DNA from 4 places in the Streptomyces sp. NPDC020747 genome. Region 3 is predicted to be linked to each of the others. Evidence: riboswitches for the same ligand, from Rfam matches in the RefSeq annotation. Region 3 holds a riboswitch; each other region holds the start of a gene.

Region 1 (3,730 bases), on a different contig from region 3:
CCTGTCGGACCGGTCACGCGCCGCGCTGGCGATGGCAATCGGGAGAGGTGCCAGGCACCTCGTGGTGACGGGGCGCCCGGCACCACGCGTACGCCCCCTGCTGGACGAACTGGGCAGCCGGGGACTGGCGGTGTGCGGTCAGGGGGCGCAGCTGTACGACGCCGGCGCCGAGCGCATGGTCTGGTCGGTCACCCTCGACCGCGAGCTGGCCGAGACGGCGCTCGGCAAGATCGAGGCGGAGGTCGGTGACGTGTACGCCGCGGTCGACCAGGACGGGGTCGACGGACTCACGCTCATCGAGCCGGGGTACGAGATGCCGCACCCGACACTGCCCGCGGTACGTGTCCTGCGCCGCGACGACCTCTGGACGGAACCCATCAGCAAGGTGCTGCTGCGCCATCCCCTGCTGTCCGACGACGAGTTGGCGTCCGCGGCCCGCGGAGCGGTCGGTTCCCTCGCCACGGTCACGATGTCCGGCCCCGGCACCGTCGAACTCCAGCCATGTGGCGTGACCAAGGCGACGGGTCTCGCCCTGGCGGCCGAACACCTCGGCCTCACTCCCGCCACCACGATCGCCTTCGGTGACATGCCCAACGACATCCCGATGTTCGACTGGGCGGCCCACGGCGTCGCGATGGCCAACGCCCACCCCGAACTCCGGGCGGTGGCCGACGAGGTGACCCTGTCGAACGAGGAGGACGGCATCGCGGTGGTGCTGGAACGGCTCTTCGACTCGCGGCGGCCCTAGGGCCCTTCTGATGGATCTCCGCGGCGTCGCGACGCCCGGCACGCACGCTCGCCGCACGGCGCGAAGGGCCAGGTGGCTCCGCCACATGACCCTCCACACCGCACGCCGATCGCACGCACCGACCGCCGCTCCTTCTCCCACGGAGATCCATCAGAAGGGCCCTAGTTCTTCGCCGGGAGAAGTCATGGCGGCGGGCCCGCGGAGAGGTCGGCTCCCCTCGCCGCGGGCCCGCCCGGCATCGGCGGGGCCGATATCGGCCCCGCCGATGCCGGCCCGCTCAGTAGGCCCCGAAGACGTTGTCGATCGAGCCGTACCTCGCGGCGGCGTAGTTGCACGCCGCCGTGATGTTGGCGACCGGGTCGAAGGGGTCCATCGAGGTGCCGGCCACGTGGTAGGCGTTGAAGGTCGGGTCGATGGTCTGGAGGAGCCCCTTCGACGGCGTGCCGGCAGCGGCGTTGGAGTCCCAGTTGTTCATGGCCTGCGGGTTGCCCGACGACTCGCGCATGACGTTGCGGTAGATGCCGTCGTACGACCCCGGGATGCCCTGCTGGGCCATGATGTCCAGCGACTCCCTGATCCAGCCGTCGAGGTTGTTCGAGTACGTCTTCGCGGCGGCGGGGGTGACGGTGGACGCCTTGGTCGCCGTGGCCGTCTTCGCCGAGGTCTGGGCGTTCTTCGTGCCGACCGTCAGCTTGAGGCCCGGGCGGATGACCGCCGGGTCGTCGCCGATGACCGCGCGGTTGGCCTTGTACAGGTTCTGCCAGCCGCCGCTCGTGGAGTGCTTCTTGGCGATCTTGGTCAGGGTGTCGCCCGCGACCACCTTGTACGTGACGAGCGAGACCTGCGGGACCGCGGCCGGTGCGACCTGGGCGGCCTGCGTCGGCTGTGCGGCGTGGGCGCCGGTCGCCCCCACGAGGGGGAGCGCGAGCGCGGCTCCGCCGGTTCCCGCGGCGACGATGCCGCGCGTGAGGGTGTTCATTCTGGTGCGGCGGTGCTTGCCTCGTGCGGCCATGGCGCGTTTCCTCTCCGACGCCTGCGAGGTGAGCTGTCGGGTTCGGGCGGGAGCTGCCCGGCCGCATGCTGCACGCGGCTTCACCCCGAGCCGTTCCGGAATCCGGACCGGCGGCCTACCTGGGTCCCCCGCTCCTGCCGTACGCGAGTGAATGGATGGTTGGGATCTCCGGGCGGCGGCAGGATTAGGCGGTCCATCCGGAGTGACGTGAACGTATGCGAGAGCACATGCCGTGAACAAGCCCGGAATTCGCATGGCTATGCCATTTGCCTGTTCAGGGCAGATGGGAATTCTTGATCCATTCGGAAGGTGAAGTTCAACTTGCTTTGAGCAAAGGTGAATCGGCCGACTTGGCAAATCGGCGGCCCCGAGCGGACGTGACCCAATTCACTGGTGCAGGTAGGGAATTAAGTGCGTCCAGTGCGTAATACGGGCAAGTCGGGCGGAGTCTGGATGTCCGCCCAGTCGGCATAAGGTGCTACTTGTCCGTAAACGTTCTCGCTGCCCTTCGGAGTTCCGGAGAGTCAGTCTTCTGGGTTCCAGAGGGTCAGTACGTCACGCAGTTTCTGCCGGTGGCTGTCGATCCAGTTCCGGGGAAGATCGACGGGTACGCACACGGTGGCCATGGAAATCGTGTCGTCCTCCACGATCACCTCGGGGCAATCCCGTTCTCCCGTAAGCCGAATGGAAATCGACGGTCCTCCCTCGACCGTCATCCACGAGATGTCCTCGCCGCGGTCCGACGCGGCGTCCAGGGCGCGCCCCCAGGCCTCAAGTCGGCGGCGCCACAGCGCGAGTTCGAGGCGGCCACGGACGAAAGGCGTCTCCACGACGATCTCGGCCGCCAGGCCCGCCGCCATCAGCGGGTGCCGGCCGAGGACCGTGATCCTGACCGAGTTGCCCTCCTCGTCGGCGAGGAGCGCGAGGTCCGTCGGGCCGGTGCGGTGGTCGGCCGGGAGGTCGGCGTCGCACAGGGCGCAGACGAAGTGGGCGTCCTGCACGGAGTTCCATCCGGAGCAGGACGGGCAGCGGCGGTAGGTGATCGGGTGGGTGTAGCCGCCGGTGTGGGCGCCGGTGCGGTCGATGCCCGCGCGGGTGAGGGCCGCCGCGAGCGATCGCCACGACTCGGGGTCGGGGCAGTAACCGGTGGACTGGTTGCTCGCGTACGTGACCGCCCAGCCGGACGAGGTCCGTGCGAAGCCCAACTCCCCGGCGGCGCGCACCGGTTTCCCGTCCGCGCAGGCCACGTGTTCGGAGCGGCGTGGAGCCAGGCGCAGGGTCAGGGAGGCGTCGACGACGAAGGTGAACGGTTCGGCGAGTTCGTCGGCGGGGCGGGCGCACAGGAAGGCGTCGAGGTCGGCCGGGGTCCGGATCCGGGCGCCGCCCCCGCCAGGCCGGGCTGCCTCCCTTATGTCTTCGGGCCCCACATAGGCGTACGCGGTCATGGGGTCCCTGCATACGCGTTTGCGGTCGTGGGACCTACACGCGCGACTGCGGTCGTGGGGCCCACGTACGCGTTCGCCGTCATGCGGGGAGCGTACGAGCTCAGCCCGCGGTCCGCGGAATCCTTTTCTCCCAGGTGCGGTGGAACACCACCTCGTCACCGTCCTTGCAGATCACCTCGTTCGAGGTGATGAAGTCCGCCTCGTCGCAGGTTGTTTCGGAGTGCGACTCGACGCTCGCGTCCCACGGGAGGTCCGGTCGGTGCAGCCGGACGAACCAGTCCGAGCGGGCGCTCGCCGACAGCGGGTCCGACTCGACGATCGTGTACGTGTCCAGGGCCTCCTCGGTGAATTCGAGGCCGTCGGGATACACCCGGGTGCCTCCGTACCGCGGGTCCACCTCCAGGCGCCACTCGCCCTTGGCGACATCGCGGACGACCAGACGCTCGGGGCGTGGCTCGTCCAGTGTCGCGGGGAAGTTGACCCCCATGGGCTCCGCCACCTCCGGTTCCTCGAAGGAGACGGACG
Region 2 (3,730 bases), on a different contig from region 3:
GCGACTGGACGCCCAACCCCGACCGCTTCCCGGCCGGCCTCAAGCCCCTCGCCGACGAGGTGCACGCGCTGGGGATGCAGTTCGGGATCTGGGTCGAGCCCGAGATGGTCAACGCGGACAGCGAGCTGTACCGCGCGCACCCCGACTGGGTGCAGTTCCAACCGGGACGAAAGAGGACGGAGCTGCGCAGTCAGCTCGTTCTGAACCTCGCCCGTGAGGACGTCCAGGAGTACCTCTGGGAGAAGCTCGACACGCTGCTCTCCAGTGCGCCGATCGACTATGTGAAGTGGGACTTCAACCGCTGCTTCACCGACGCGGGGTGGCCCGGCGAGGCCTACCCGCAGCGGCTCTGGGTGGACCATGTGCACGCCCTGTACCGCCTCCTGGACCGGCTGCGGGCGGCTCACCCGGGTGTCGCCTTCGAGTCCTGCTCGGGCGGCGGCGGCCGTATCGACCTCGGGATCATGGCGCGTACGGACCAGGTGTGGACCTCGGACAACACCGACCCGCTCGACCGGCTCGCCATCCAGCACGGCTTCAGCCAGGTGCATCCCGCGCGGGCCATGGCCGCCTGGGTCACCGACAGTCCGAACGTCCAGCTCAACGGCCGCGTCAGCTCGTTGCGCTTCCGCTTCGTGAGCGCGATGGCCGGAGTGCTCGGCGTCGGCGGCGACCTGACCCGGTGGAGCGACGAGGAGCTGGCCGAGGCGCGGACGTGGGTGGAGCTCTACAAGGAGATCCGGCCCGTCGTGCAGGGCGGGGACCTTCACCGGCTGCGGGCGCCGGAGGGTGGCCTGAGCGCAGTCCAGTACTCGCGCGACGGTGACGTCGTCGTCCTCGCCTGGCTGCAGGCCCAGCACTACGGCGAGCCGGTCGCTCCGGTGCGGCTGAGCGGACTAGACCCGGCGGCGGCGTACGAATGCCTCGAAACGGGCGAAGTCCACCGAGGTGCGGTGCTGTTGCATCACGGGTTGCGGACGGGGCTGCACGGTGACCTTGATGCGGCAGTTCTCCGGCTGCGTCGCATCTGACTGTTGTGTCCGTAATGGAGCCTAAGTTCCAACTCGCTCTGGGATAAAGGCTGCTGGGGCGGTGTCCAGTGAGCAGCGTCATATTCGTGACGGTCCGCTGTCGCCATGTTCACGTAATTCAGCTGCGTTTTCAGGGATTTAACAAACGGGGAGGATCCCTGATTTACGCAGGGTGACCGTCATTTCGGTCAGGGATCAAGAGAACGGGGCACACAGGAAACCCCAGAGGTTGTTCCTGCGTCTTCATGTCGCTTACGTTCGCCACCAATCCGGACGGACGCCCAATCCTGCCGCCGCCCGGAATCCGCTCACCCACCCGTACACGGCAGGAGCGGGGGACCCACAGGTAGAACGCCTGTTCCGGTCTCCGGAACGGCTAGGGGTTAAGTCGTGCGCAAACACGGCCGGGCATCTCCAGCTCGCACCCGACAGCTCACCTCGCAGGCGCCGGAGAGGAATTCGCCATGCCCGCGAAGGGTAAGCACCGCCGTCCCAAGTCCCAGCGTTTCACCCGCTCCATAGCCGTCGCAGGAACCGGCGGCGCGGCGCTCGCCCTTCCGCTGCTCGGTGCGACCGGAGCGTATGCCGCGACTCCGCAGTCCGCCGCGGATTCCGTGGCGAGCGCCTCCAATGTCGCGAACCAGGCAGCCGAATCGGCGCCTGCCGCCGCCGACAAGAAGGCCGAGGCGAAGAAGGCCGCGGCCAAGACCTATTCCGTGCGTGCGGGCGACTCCCTGTCGAAGATCGCCGACACGCAGGACGTCAGCGGTGGCTGGAAGAAGCTGTACGAGGACAACCGCAAGGTGATCGGCGGCGACCCGGCGCTCATCCACCCGGGCCTGAAGCTGGCGATCGGCAAGGCCGCCGCCACTTCGAGCTCCGACTCCGGCGCCTCCAAGGCCACCCAGTCCTCCGCGAAGAAGGCCGCGGCCCCGAAGGCCGCCGCCGCTCCCAAGGCTGCCGCCGAGGCCAGTGCCGCCGGCTTCACGCTGCCGGTCGCGGGCGCGGGCGTCGGCACCCCGTACAAGATGTCGGGCAGCATGTGGTCCAGCGGGTACCACACCGGTGTCGACTTCGTGGTCCCGACCGGCACGTCCCTCAAGTCCGTCGGCGCGGGCACGGTCGTCTCGGCCGGCTGGGGCGGCGCGTACGGCAACCAGGTCGTCATCCAGCTCGCCGACGGCCACTACGCCCAGTACGCCCACCTGTCCTCCCTCTCCGTCTCGGCCGGGCAGGCCGTGACCGAGGGCCAGCAGGTCGGCCTCTCCGGCGCGACGGGCAACGTCACCGGCCCGCACCTGCACTTCGAGATCCGCACCACCCCGGACTACGGCTCGGACGTGGACCCGCTGGCGTACCTGCGTGGCAAGGGCGTCTCCGTCTGACCCCACGCCAGGCACGCCCCGCGCGGCGTACCGCTCCGAGCTAGTCTCCGAAGGCCGGACCCTGTGATCCCCGGGGTCCGGTCTTCGGTGTTGTGGTTCTGTGGCATGGCCGGGCGATGTGTCGACAGGGGTGCGGAAGCCGGGACACAGTGATCTCGGCAAGCGCTTTCTGCGCGCCTTCGATGCCATGGAGGTCTTCATGACGACCACACGCAGAGCGTTCGGAGCCCTGGCTGCCGGTGCCGCACTCGCGGCGCTCGTTCCCGCGCGGACGGCGGGCGCGGCGGCCCGGCACCGGCCGGGGCGGCACCGTCCGGCGGAGAACCGTCCGGGGAGGCTCATCGCCCGCGACGACTTCCGGCACGGTCTAGGTCAGTGGGCGACGGAGCTGCAGGACGGCGGCAGCGTCACCGCGTCCCGGGGTGTCCTGGAGATAGACGTGCCGAGCGGCGCGACGGTCTGGTTCAGGCGAGAACTCAAGGGGCCGTACGTCCTGGAGTACACGGCCACGCCGGTCTCCGAGGGCGGCGCCAACGACCGGGTCTCGGACCTCAACAACTTCTGGAACGCCACGGACGTCCGCTCCCCGGAGGACCTCTTCGCCACGCACCGGGGCGGCGCGCTCGACGAGTACGACCACCTCACGACGTACTACGCCGGATACGGCGCCAACACCAACACCACGACCAGGCTGCGCCGTTACGTCGGTCAGGCGGGTGTGCGGCCGCTCGTCCTCGACTACACCGAGCCTCTGCTCACGGCGAACGAACCCAACCGGGTCCGGATCGTCTCGAACGGCTCGACGGTCCAGTGGTGGAACAAGGGGCGACTCGTCCTCGACTTCGTGGACCAAGAGCCCTACACGAGCGGGCACTTCGCGTTCCGGACCGTGTGGAGTCACTTCAGGATCACGGACCTCAGGGTGCGGGAGCTGCGACAACGTCCTTGATCGAGCCCCTTATTCCGGGATTGACCAACACTTGACGAGTGGCTTATCTCACCGCGCGTCAACCCCTTCCTACGGTCGCGTAGCTCACACCCGAAGGTGAATCATGGCCCGATGTGGCAGACGATTCGAAGAATGACAACAGATCAGTGATCGGGTCGTACGTGGCGGTGGGGGACAGCTTCACCGAGGGCGTCGGCGACCTTGGCCCGGACGGGGCGTTCGTCGGCTGGGCGGACCGGTTCGCGGTGCTTCTCGCGGACCGCCGGCCCGAGGGCGACTTCGACTACACCAACCTCGCCGTCCGCGGGAAACTCCTCGACCAGATCGTCGAGCACCAGTTGACGCGCGCGAAGGAGATCGCGCCC
Region 3 (3,730 bases):
ATATCTCGGTGGATCGGCACCACGAACGCCGAGGTAGTGGCACTCTGGCGCAAGCACCAGTCCGGGACCGTACTCGAAGTCATCCGCTTCGTGTCGGACTCCGGTCCCGTGGGAAAGGGACGACCTCGCCATGGCAGACCACCAGGAAGCATCCGTCACTCTGCCGAGCGATCCCGCCTCGGTCTACGCCGCCCGCACGTACGTCACCGACGTGCTGGCCGAATGGGGACTTCCATCCGACACGGAGACGGCCGACACGGTCCGGCTCATCGTCTCGGAGCTCGCCACCAACGCCGTACAACACACGTTCGGGCAGTCACCCACCTTCACGGTGGACATCGAACTCGACCGCGACGAACGGCTGCGCATCGGTGTGACCGACAGCCACCCGCGCTTCCCGAAACGTCTGCCCGCGGCCGTCCAGCAGGACAACGGCCGCGGCATGGTGATCGTCCGCTGGCTGACGGTCGAGTGCGGCGGCAAGCTGACGGTCCGGCCCACCAGGGAGGGCGGCAAGACGGTCTCGATCATGCTGCCCTGGACGGCACCGGTGCAGCCCGTGACAGCCGACTGAGGGCCGTGCCCCACCGGTGGCGTGAAGGCGCCCGCTAGTCCTTGTCGGCGGAGCCCTGGATCAGGTGGGGGAGGAGCGCCCACAGCCCCGCGCAGACGACCAGGGTGGTCGCGCCGGCCGCGATCCCGCCCGCCCGGCTCGTCGCCACGTCCACGACGAGCAGGACCGAACCGGAGAGGGCGAGTGCGAGCACGCCGAGGCCGATCTGGGCCAGATGCGATGAGGCGTTCACGACCTGCGGCTTGGCGCCCTGCTGGAACAGTCGGCGGTGGAGCGCGGCCGGGGCGGTGAAGAGGGCGGCGGCCAGTACCGAGAGCAGCAGCGTGACGACGTACGTGACGCGCTGGAAGGTGTCCAGGGAGGGGAAGCGCGGGGTGAACGCGAGGGTGAGCAGGAAGGCGAAGAGGATCTGCACCCCGGTCTGCGTGACCCGCAGTTCCTGGAGCAGTTCGTTGAAGTTGCGGTCGGCGCGTTCGAGCCGGGTCTCGTCGCGCTCCTCGTGGTGATGCAGTTCGCCCATGAGTGTAGGAGTAACCACTCAGCCGCGAATATCACGTTCCGGGCCCCAGGAGGTGGCCGCGGCGATCACCGCGGCCACCTCCCGGGCGGGTCACCTGACCCGGCCGTACCAGACGCTCTTCGTCCAGATCTTCTGGAGCTTCACCACTTCCCCGGTCTTCGGGGAGTGCCAGATCCGTCCCTTCCCGGCGTAGATGCCGACGTGGTACACGTTCCGGCCCGAGTGGAAGAAGACCAGGTCTCCCTGCTTGCGGTTCGAAGCGGAGACATGGTTCGTCTTGTTGTACTGCGCGGCGGCCGTACGCGGCAGGGACTTGCCCGCCTTCTTGAACGAGTAGAGCGTGAGGCCGGAACAGTCGAAGCGCTTGGGCCCCACGGCCCCGTACTTGTAAGGGGAGCCCTTCTTGGAGGCCGCTACCTGAAGTGCCTTCGTCGCAGGTGTGGCCGCTTCCGCGCCGGACGTGAATCCGGGGGCCACGAGGCCGCCGCCGACAGCGGCGATCGTGAGAGCCGATGCGGTACCGGCCCTGGTGAACAGCGACGGGACACGATTGAGCGCAGTCATGCGCAACCCTTCGTCAGCCGCCTGTGAAGGATGACCTGTCGGATTCGGGCTGGCGAAGTTGCCCGGCCGCTTACGCGGCTTCACCCCAAGGGCTGCTCGGCCCGGTCATGGCGTGACCGTTCCGGCGACCCGTCGTGCCTGGGTCCTCCACTCCTGCCGATCCACTTCTGTCGACCGGTCATCCGGGCGGCGGCAGGACTCGGCGTCCGCCCGGATCGCCCCGCCGCTTGTGGCGGGGGCTTGTCGTCGGAAGGGATCTTGACGCACTGATGTCCCAAAAGCCGAGCGGAATCGGCGATTTGTGGGCTTACTCACCACTCACCCGTTCGGGTGGACAGCCATTCCCACGGGAGGGCGTCGAGGGGGTCGACGACCCTCGTACCAGCACCGGAACGTCTCATTCCGCACGGAGGCTACGCAGGTCGAGCAACTTCCACGGGCCTGTGGAAGCAGCTCTGCCTACGCTGTCCGGTGGTACGCCTTTCGGTCCGTTTGAACCCTGACCCGGACGTCTCGTCAGATGCCTGCGTGACGCCGGGTCCGTGGCGGTACGTCAGCTGTCGGAGCGCGGCGGTAGCGCGATCCGGCCCGCTCGGCGCTCACCGTCGAGGACGCGCAGCGCCCGCGCCAGGGTCGGCGCGTGCACCTCGTGCTCGCCGCGTTGGTGCATCAGGGCCAGCGCGTCACGCAGTGCGGTGGCCTTGCCCACCAGGGCCTGGGCCGCCCGCAGTCCCCGGTAGGTGTCCCCGGAGTGGGCCGGGTTGATCCGGCCGAGCAGGTCGACCACTTCGAGGTAACGGTCGATCAGCTCGGCCTCGGCGCGGGTCAGGGCCGGCAGCGGCGGCAACTCGGGCGGGAGCATCGGCCGCTCACCTCGCGCCGCGTGCGCTCTGGGTGGACTTCCGGCTCGCGACGATCCGGTCGATCAGTCCGTACTCCAGTGCCGCCCGCGCGTCCAGGATCTTGTCCCGCTCGATGTCGGCGCCGATCCGCTCCCGGCTCTGCCCCGTGTGCCGGGCGAGCATCTCCTCCAGCTGCTCACGGGTACGCGTCAACTCGTCGGCCTGAATGGCCAGGTCGGACGCCTGTCCCTGGACGGGCTCGGAGAACGACGGCTGGTGGATCAGCACACGGGCGCCCGGCAGTGCGTGCCGCTTGCCCGGTGTGCCGGCCGCGAGCAGCACCGCCGCGGCCGACGCCGCCTGCCCCAGGCAGATGGTCTCCACCTCGCAGCTGACGAACTGCATCGTGTCGTAGACGGCCGTCATCGCACTGAACGAGCCGCCGGGCGAATTGATGTAGAGCGAGATGTCCCTGTCGGGCGCCTGGTACTCAAGGTGCATGAACTGCGCCATCACGTCGTTGGCCGAGACGTCGTCGATCGGCGTCCCGAGGAACACGATCCGCTCTTCCAGCAGCTTCGAGTACGGGTCCATGGTCCGACTCCCCGAACTCGTGCGTTCGGTGAACTCGGGCAGGACATGGCGGGCGGACGGTCGGGTCATGGCACATGCTCCTCCGGGAGGGGGTCTGTAGGAAATGTACAGGACGTACATGACGTGATGATGGGGAGCAGATTCTGCTGATCCACAGATCACAGCAGGCCAGACCGTGTTTACGCTGATCGTGAAGCAGGTTTCTCTCACGACCATCCGGTGTGTTCAGGCAGCCGCGTCGTCCTCGAAGCCGAGCAGAACCGTGAGGTGATCGGAGGCGGCGCGCAGGTCCTCGGGGTTCGGTGGACATGGACGCGCTTCGTGAACGACGCGCTCACGTGGCCCTGTCCCTGCCGAGAACCTCGTCCGTGCAGGTCAGGCCGCATGCTGGTACTCGTGGAGGGTGCCGCCGAGGCGGTCGCGTCGTCGTATGTCGAGGTGGGCGATGGCGTCCGGGTCGGTGATCGGCGGTGGCAGGGGGTGCAGCGGGCGGGCGTCTGCGATGCCTTGGTGGGGCCGGGTCATCAGCATGCCGGGGGCGAAGTGCGGCAGCAGGCGGCGGGCCAGGGTCCGCTCGCCCACGGCGAAGGAGTCGAAGACCGCGCCGGCCGGCGACCGGATCCCGCACTCGCCCGG
Region 4 (3,730 bases), on a different contig from region 3:
TACGCCTGCCGGCCACCGCCGTACTGCCGGAGGTACGAGGACTCAAGGGTCCCCTGTCCTGCCTCAACGAGGCGCGCTACGGCATCGCTTGGGGCGCGATGGGGGCCGCGCGCTCGGCCTTCCGGACGGCACTGGCGTACGCGGGCGACCGGGTCCAGTTCGGCCGTCCCATCAGCGGATTCCAGCTGACGCAGGCCAAGTTGACCGACATGGCCCTCGAACTCTCCAAGGGCACGCTGCTCGCCTTCCACCTGGGCCGGATCAAGGACGACCGCGGGCTGCGCCCCGAGCAGGTCAGCTTCGGCAAGCTCAACAACACCCGCAACGCGCTGGAGATCTGCCGGACCGCCCGTACCGTCCTCGGCGCGAACGGCATTTCGCTGGAGTACCCGGTCATGCGGCACGCCAACAACCTGGAGTCGATCCTCACCTACGAGGGCACCGTCGAGATGCACACCCTCATGATCGGCCAGGCGCTGACGGGCCAGGCGGCCTTCCGTTGAGCGGACCACGACGGCCGGAGCCTTCGTCGTCACGCGACGCCCTCGGCCCTGCAGTCCTGCGCTCGGCGGTGACGCCGCGGCGAGCGCAGGACGACGGGTCAGGCGTGCGGTGACACGGGGTCAGGCAGGCCGGATCACACTGTGGATCGCCGGTTCCCCGGCCCAGTGGATCGACTCCTCGCGGATGACCGCCCCCGGGCTCGGCGCGTGGACCATCATGCCGTTGCCGCTGTAGATGCCGACATGGCCAACGTGCCCGTGGAAGAGGATCAGGTCGCCGAGACGGATGTCGGAGAGCGGGACCGCCATGCCGGCGACCGCCTGATCGTGCACGGTACGCGGGAGTGTGACCCCCGCCGCCTTCCAGGCCGCCTGGGTGAGGCTGGAGCAGTCGTACGAGCCCGGCCCCATCGCTCCCCACACAAAGGGCTTGCCGATCTGCGCACGGGCGAAGTCGACCGCTGTCGCCGCCTTGCCGCCGTATGCCGGGGTCGATCCGCCGTAGCCGGGGGTCGCAGCGCCGTAACCCGGACTCGCAGCCCCATAAGCCGGGTTCGCGGCGCCGTATCCCGGGTTCGCGGCACCGTCCGAACCGATCGGCAGGCCCGTGCCCATCGGCGTACGGGCGTCGATGGGCGGAGCCATACCGAAGGACAGGTCCGGGCCCATGGGCAGATCCATGCCGAATGACGGAGCCGGAGCCGGAGCAATCGACGGAGCCGGAGCGGTGGGCAGGTCCATGCCGAACGTCAAGTCGGGGCCGCCCAGGGCGTCGACGGACAGCTGCGTGCCGAAACCGGCCGGCTGCGGCTGCTGCGCTTGGGGCTGGGGCTGCCACCACTCGGCCTCGGGCTGGCGGTAGCCCTGTGCCTCGCCGGTACCCCAGGCGGTCTCCGCCGACGGAGGTTCGATGGCCGCCACCGGCGCGCTCCGCCGGGCGATGTGCGCGGAGAGCAGTTCGCGGGCCTTCGCGAGCTTGCTCTGGTTCCGCTGCTTGGACGTCTTCAGCGACTGCCGCGGATCGGCGGCCGGCGCGGAGGGGATCGCGGGCAGAACCTCGGTGGCGTCCTGACGCGACCGCGGCGCGGCCGGCAGCGCGGCGATGGGACCGGCCGTCAACTCCGCCACGGGTCGGGCGGCTGTCGCGGCGCCTGGTCCGGCCGTCAGCTCCAGGAGGGGTTTGCCCGCCGCTTCCAGCGCACGGTCGGGCGACCGGTCGGCCGGACGGTCACCGGGGCTCCTGGGCCGGGTTCCGGTCTGGCCGCTCTGGCCGCGGTCCGGCATCCTGTCGGGCGGCAGCACGGCGGGGATGAGGGGCCCCAGTTGCGAACGTCCCACGTCGAACCATTGCTTGGCGCGGTCGTTCAGAGCGGGGGCAGGGGCGGCGACGGCGTCGGCGCGGCCACGTCCGGTGTCGGGCCCGGGCGTCATACGCTCGCGCGGGCGCCCCGAACTCATGGCCCGGGTCGCGTTGTAGTTCCCGCTGACGGTCTCCGCCTGGTCGTACAGGCTGCTGATCCGCTGCTGGACCTCTTCGCGACTGGGCCCGTCGTCCCCTCTCGCGGGCGAGGAGCCGCCGGCCGAGGAGTAGAGGTCCACCGAGGTGGCGGCCGCCGTCGCGAGGGCGGGCCGGGGTATGCCCGGGAGGTTGCTGCCTCCGGGGCGCGGGGTTCGTTCCGGCGCGATGGGAGCCGTACTCCTTCCGTGCTCCGCCTACCGAGTTAGCTGTCGGGTTCGGGCGAGGAATCCGGAAGGTATGCCCTACGGCCCTTGCCCTGTCGGGCGGTTGGGCCGATTCACCCCAAAGTTCGGTTGGGTCCCCGGTTCCGGTCGCCGCGAGGGCCACCGGATTCGGCGGAGGCCGCGCGACCCGGCGAGGTTCACCGGAGGGAGTCGTGCGTCCTGTCCGTCAACTTAGCCAACATGTGCACCTCATGTGAAGATTGAAGAGCGAAGTGTCCGATATATAACTGTGACCTTCGTCGTACCGGGTCGAGATATCGCCGGACTTCGGCGACTTCTCATGGTTCGCCACCTCTGACCGTCCCGGCTACTCCAACTGCTCCCACCGCCCCCGCTACTCCTGTCACTCCTCCAGCGAGAGGGCGAAGACATGGGCCCTGGCCGCCCCGGGGGGCGCGGTCAGTGTGATCGCGGTGAACTGCCTGCTCGCGTCGAGTTCGATCATCTGATGGAAGACGGCCGCCTTGGTGGCCGACGGCCCGGTGCGCGTGTGGATCTGACCCGTGATCACCGCCTCGGTCTCGCCGTACTCGGGGCCGGACGCCAGCCAGTTGGTGAGCGGGATCGGCGCGGCCTCGCTCGTTCCGTCGGCGTACCGGACCACCGCGGGGACGGTCACGGCCGCCGTGTCGCCCGCGCCGAGCACGTGCAGCTTCGCGAACGCACGTCGCGCGCCCGGCGGGACGGCGATCTCCTGCCCGCCCGCCACGAGGTTGTTGTTCGTCCCCTCACTGCCGTTGGTGAAGAGGAAGGCGATCCCGTTGTCCGTCGTCTGCCCGGTCTGCGGGAGTTGGGCCATGGGGTACGTACGGCCGGTGCCGTCGAAGTCCCCGTCGCCGTAGTACATCTCGGTGGTGATGCCGTCGTTGTCGAAGTGCCCGGTGAGATCGAGCTGGGTGACGGTTCCGCTCTGCGGCGGTTCCGGCAGTCCCCACGGGTCGGCGGGCACGGTCACCTTCACCGGGGCGATCCTCAGGTCGGGCCGTGAGCCGGCCGGGTGGATGACCGCCTCCGCGTCCCGTGCCAGGTCCAGTTCGACGACGCCGTCGCCGAGGTCGCGCCAGGCCGGTGCGGGGCCGCCGACCCCGGAGACCGTGAGCCGCCCGCGCAGGGAGTGGCGTACGCGGCACGGTTCCCCCGCGAGACTGCGTACGCGGACCCAGCGGGTGGTGCCGCCGCGGCGGACGGCGCTGACGAGGAACGCGCCCTGGGTGCGGAAGTCGTGCAGCGTGACGTCCTTCCACGCTCCCGGGACGGCCGGGAAGACGCGGATGGTGTCGCCCCAGCTCTGGCAGAGCATGTCGTGCAGGCTCTGCGCGGCGGACAGCGGTGTCTCGATGACCGGACCCGCCTCGTAGTACATGGTGTTGGGCTGTACGAACCGGTCGACCAGCTCCCTCAAGTACGTCAGCGCGTCGTCGCCCCGGCCCAGCTGGGCGGTGATCGAGGCGGCGCCGGTGAAGCTGTAGCCGCGCAGGGCGCCC

Evidence for each region. A riboswitch is a leader RNA that binds a small molecule or an ion and turns the genes downstream of it on or off. The one in region 3 is predicted to bind cyclic di-AMP.
Region 1: another riboswitch for cyclic di-AMP. It lies ahead of ACH4YP_RS26075 (transglycosylase SLT domain-containing protein); the one in region 3 lies ahead of ACH4YP_RS21875 (C40 family peptidase).
Region 2: another riboswitch for cyclic di-AMP. It lies ahead of ACH4YP_RS02430 (peptidoglycan DD-metalloendopeptidase family protein); the one in region 3 lies ahead of ACH4YP_RS21875 (C40 family peptidase).
Region 4: another riboswitch for cyclic di-AMP. It lies ahead of ACH4YP_RS01895 (C40 family peptidase); the one in region 3 lies ahead of ACH4YP_RS21875 (C40 family peptidase).

Annotation. Positions count from the first base shown of each region.
Region 1 covers NZ_JBIRTJ010000010.1:194,788-198,517, forward strand. The annotation lists gene ACH4YP_RS26070 (HAD family hydrolase) at 1-748, shown strand, start outside; gene ACH4YP_RS26075 (transglycosylase SLT domain-containing protein) at 1,026-1,760, opposite strand; cyclic di-AMP (ydaO/yuaA leader) riboswitch at 1,764-1,928, opposite strand; gene ACH4YP_RS26080 (DUF5959 family protein) at 2,285-3,205, opposite strand; gene ACH4YP_RS26085 (CocE/NonD family hydrolase) at 3,306-3,730, opposite strand, start outside.
Region 2 covers NZ_JBIRTJ010000001.1:592,111-595,840, reverse strand. The annotation lists gene ACH4YP_RS02435 (alpha-galactosidase) at 1-1,031, shown strand, start outside; cyclic di-AMP (ydaO/yuaA leader) riboswitch at 1,327-1,491, shown strand; gene ACH4YP_RS02430 (peptidoglycan DD-metalloendopeptidase family protein) at 1,496-2,416, shown strand; gene ACH4YP_RS02425 (DUF6250 domain-containing protein) at 2,616-3,365, shown strand; gene ACH4YP_RS02420 (SGNH/GDSL hydrolase family protein) at 3,512-3,730, shown strand, end outside.
Region 3 covers NZ_JBIRTJ010000008.1:97,121-100,850, forward strand. The annotation lists gene ACH4YP_RS21865 (ATP-binding protein) at 131-574, shown strand; gene ACH4YP_RS21870 (DUF6328 family protein) at 609-1,094, opposite strand; gene ACH4YP_RS21875 (C40 family peptidase) at 1,185-1,658, opposite strand; cyclic di-AMP (ydaO/yuaA leader) riboswitch at 1,662-1,873, opposite strand; gene ACH4YP_RS21880 (hypothetical protein) at 2,212-2,520, opposite strand; gene ACH4YP_RS21885 (ATP-dependent Clp protease proteolytic subunit) at 2,528-3,163, opposite strand; gene ACH4YP_RS21890 (hypothetical protein) at 3,470-3,730, opposite strand, start outside.
Region 4 covers NZ_JBIRTJ010000001.1:465,769-469,498, forward strand. The annotation lists gene ACH4YP_RS01890 (acyl-CoA dehydrogenase family protein) at 1-503, shown strand, start outside; gene ACH4YP_RS01895 (C40 family peptidase) at 624-2,102, opposite strand; cyclic di-AMP (ydaO/yuaA leader) riboswitch at 2,198-2,370, opposite strand; gene ACH4YP_RS01900 (glycosyl hydrolase family 95 catalytic domain-containing protein) at 2,590-3,730, opposite strand, start outside.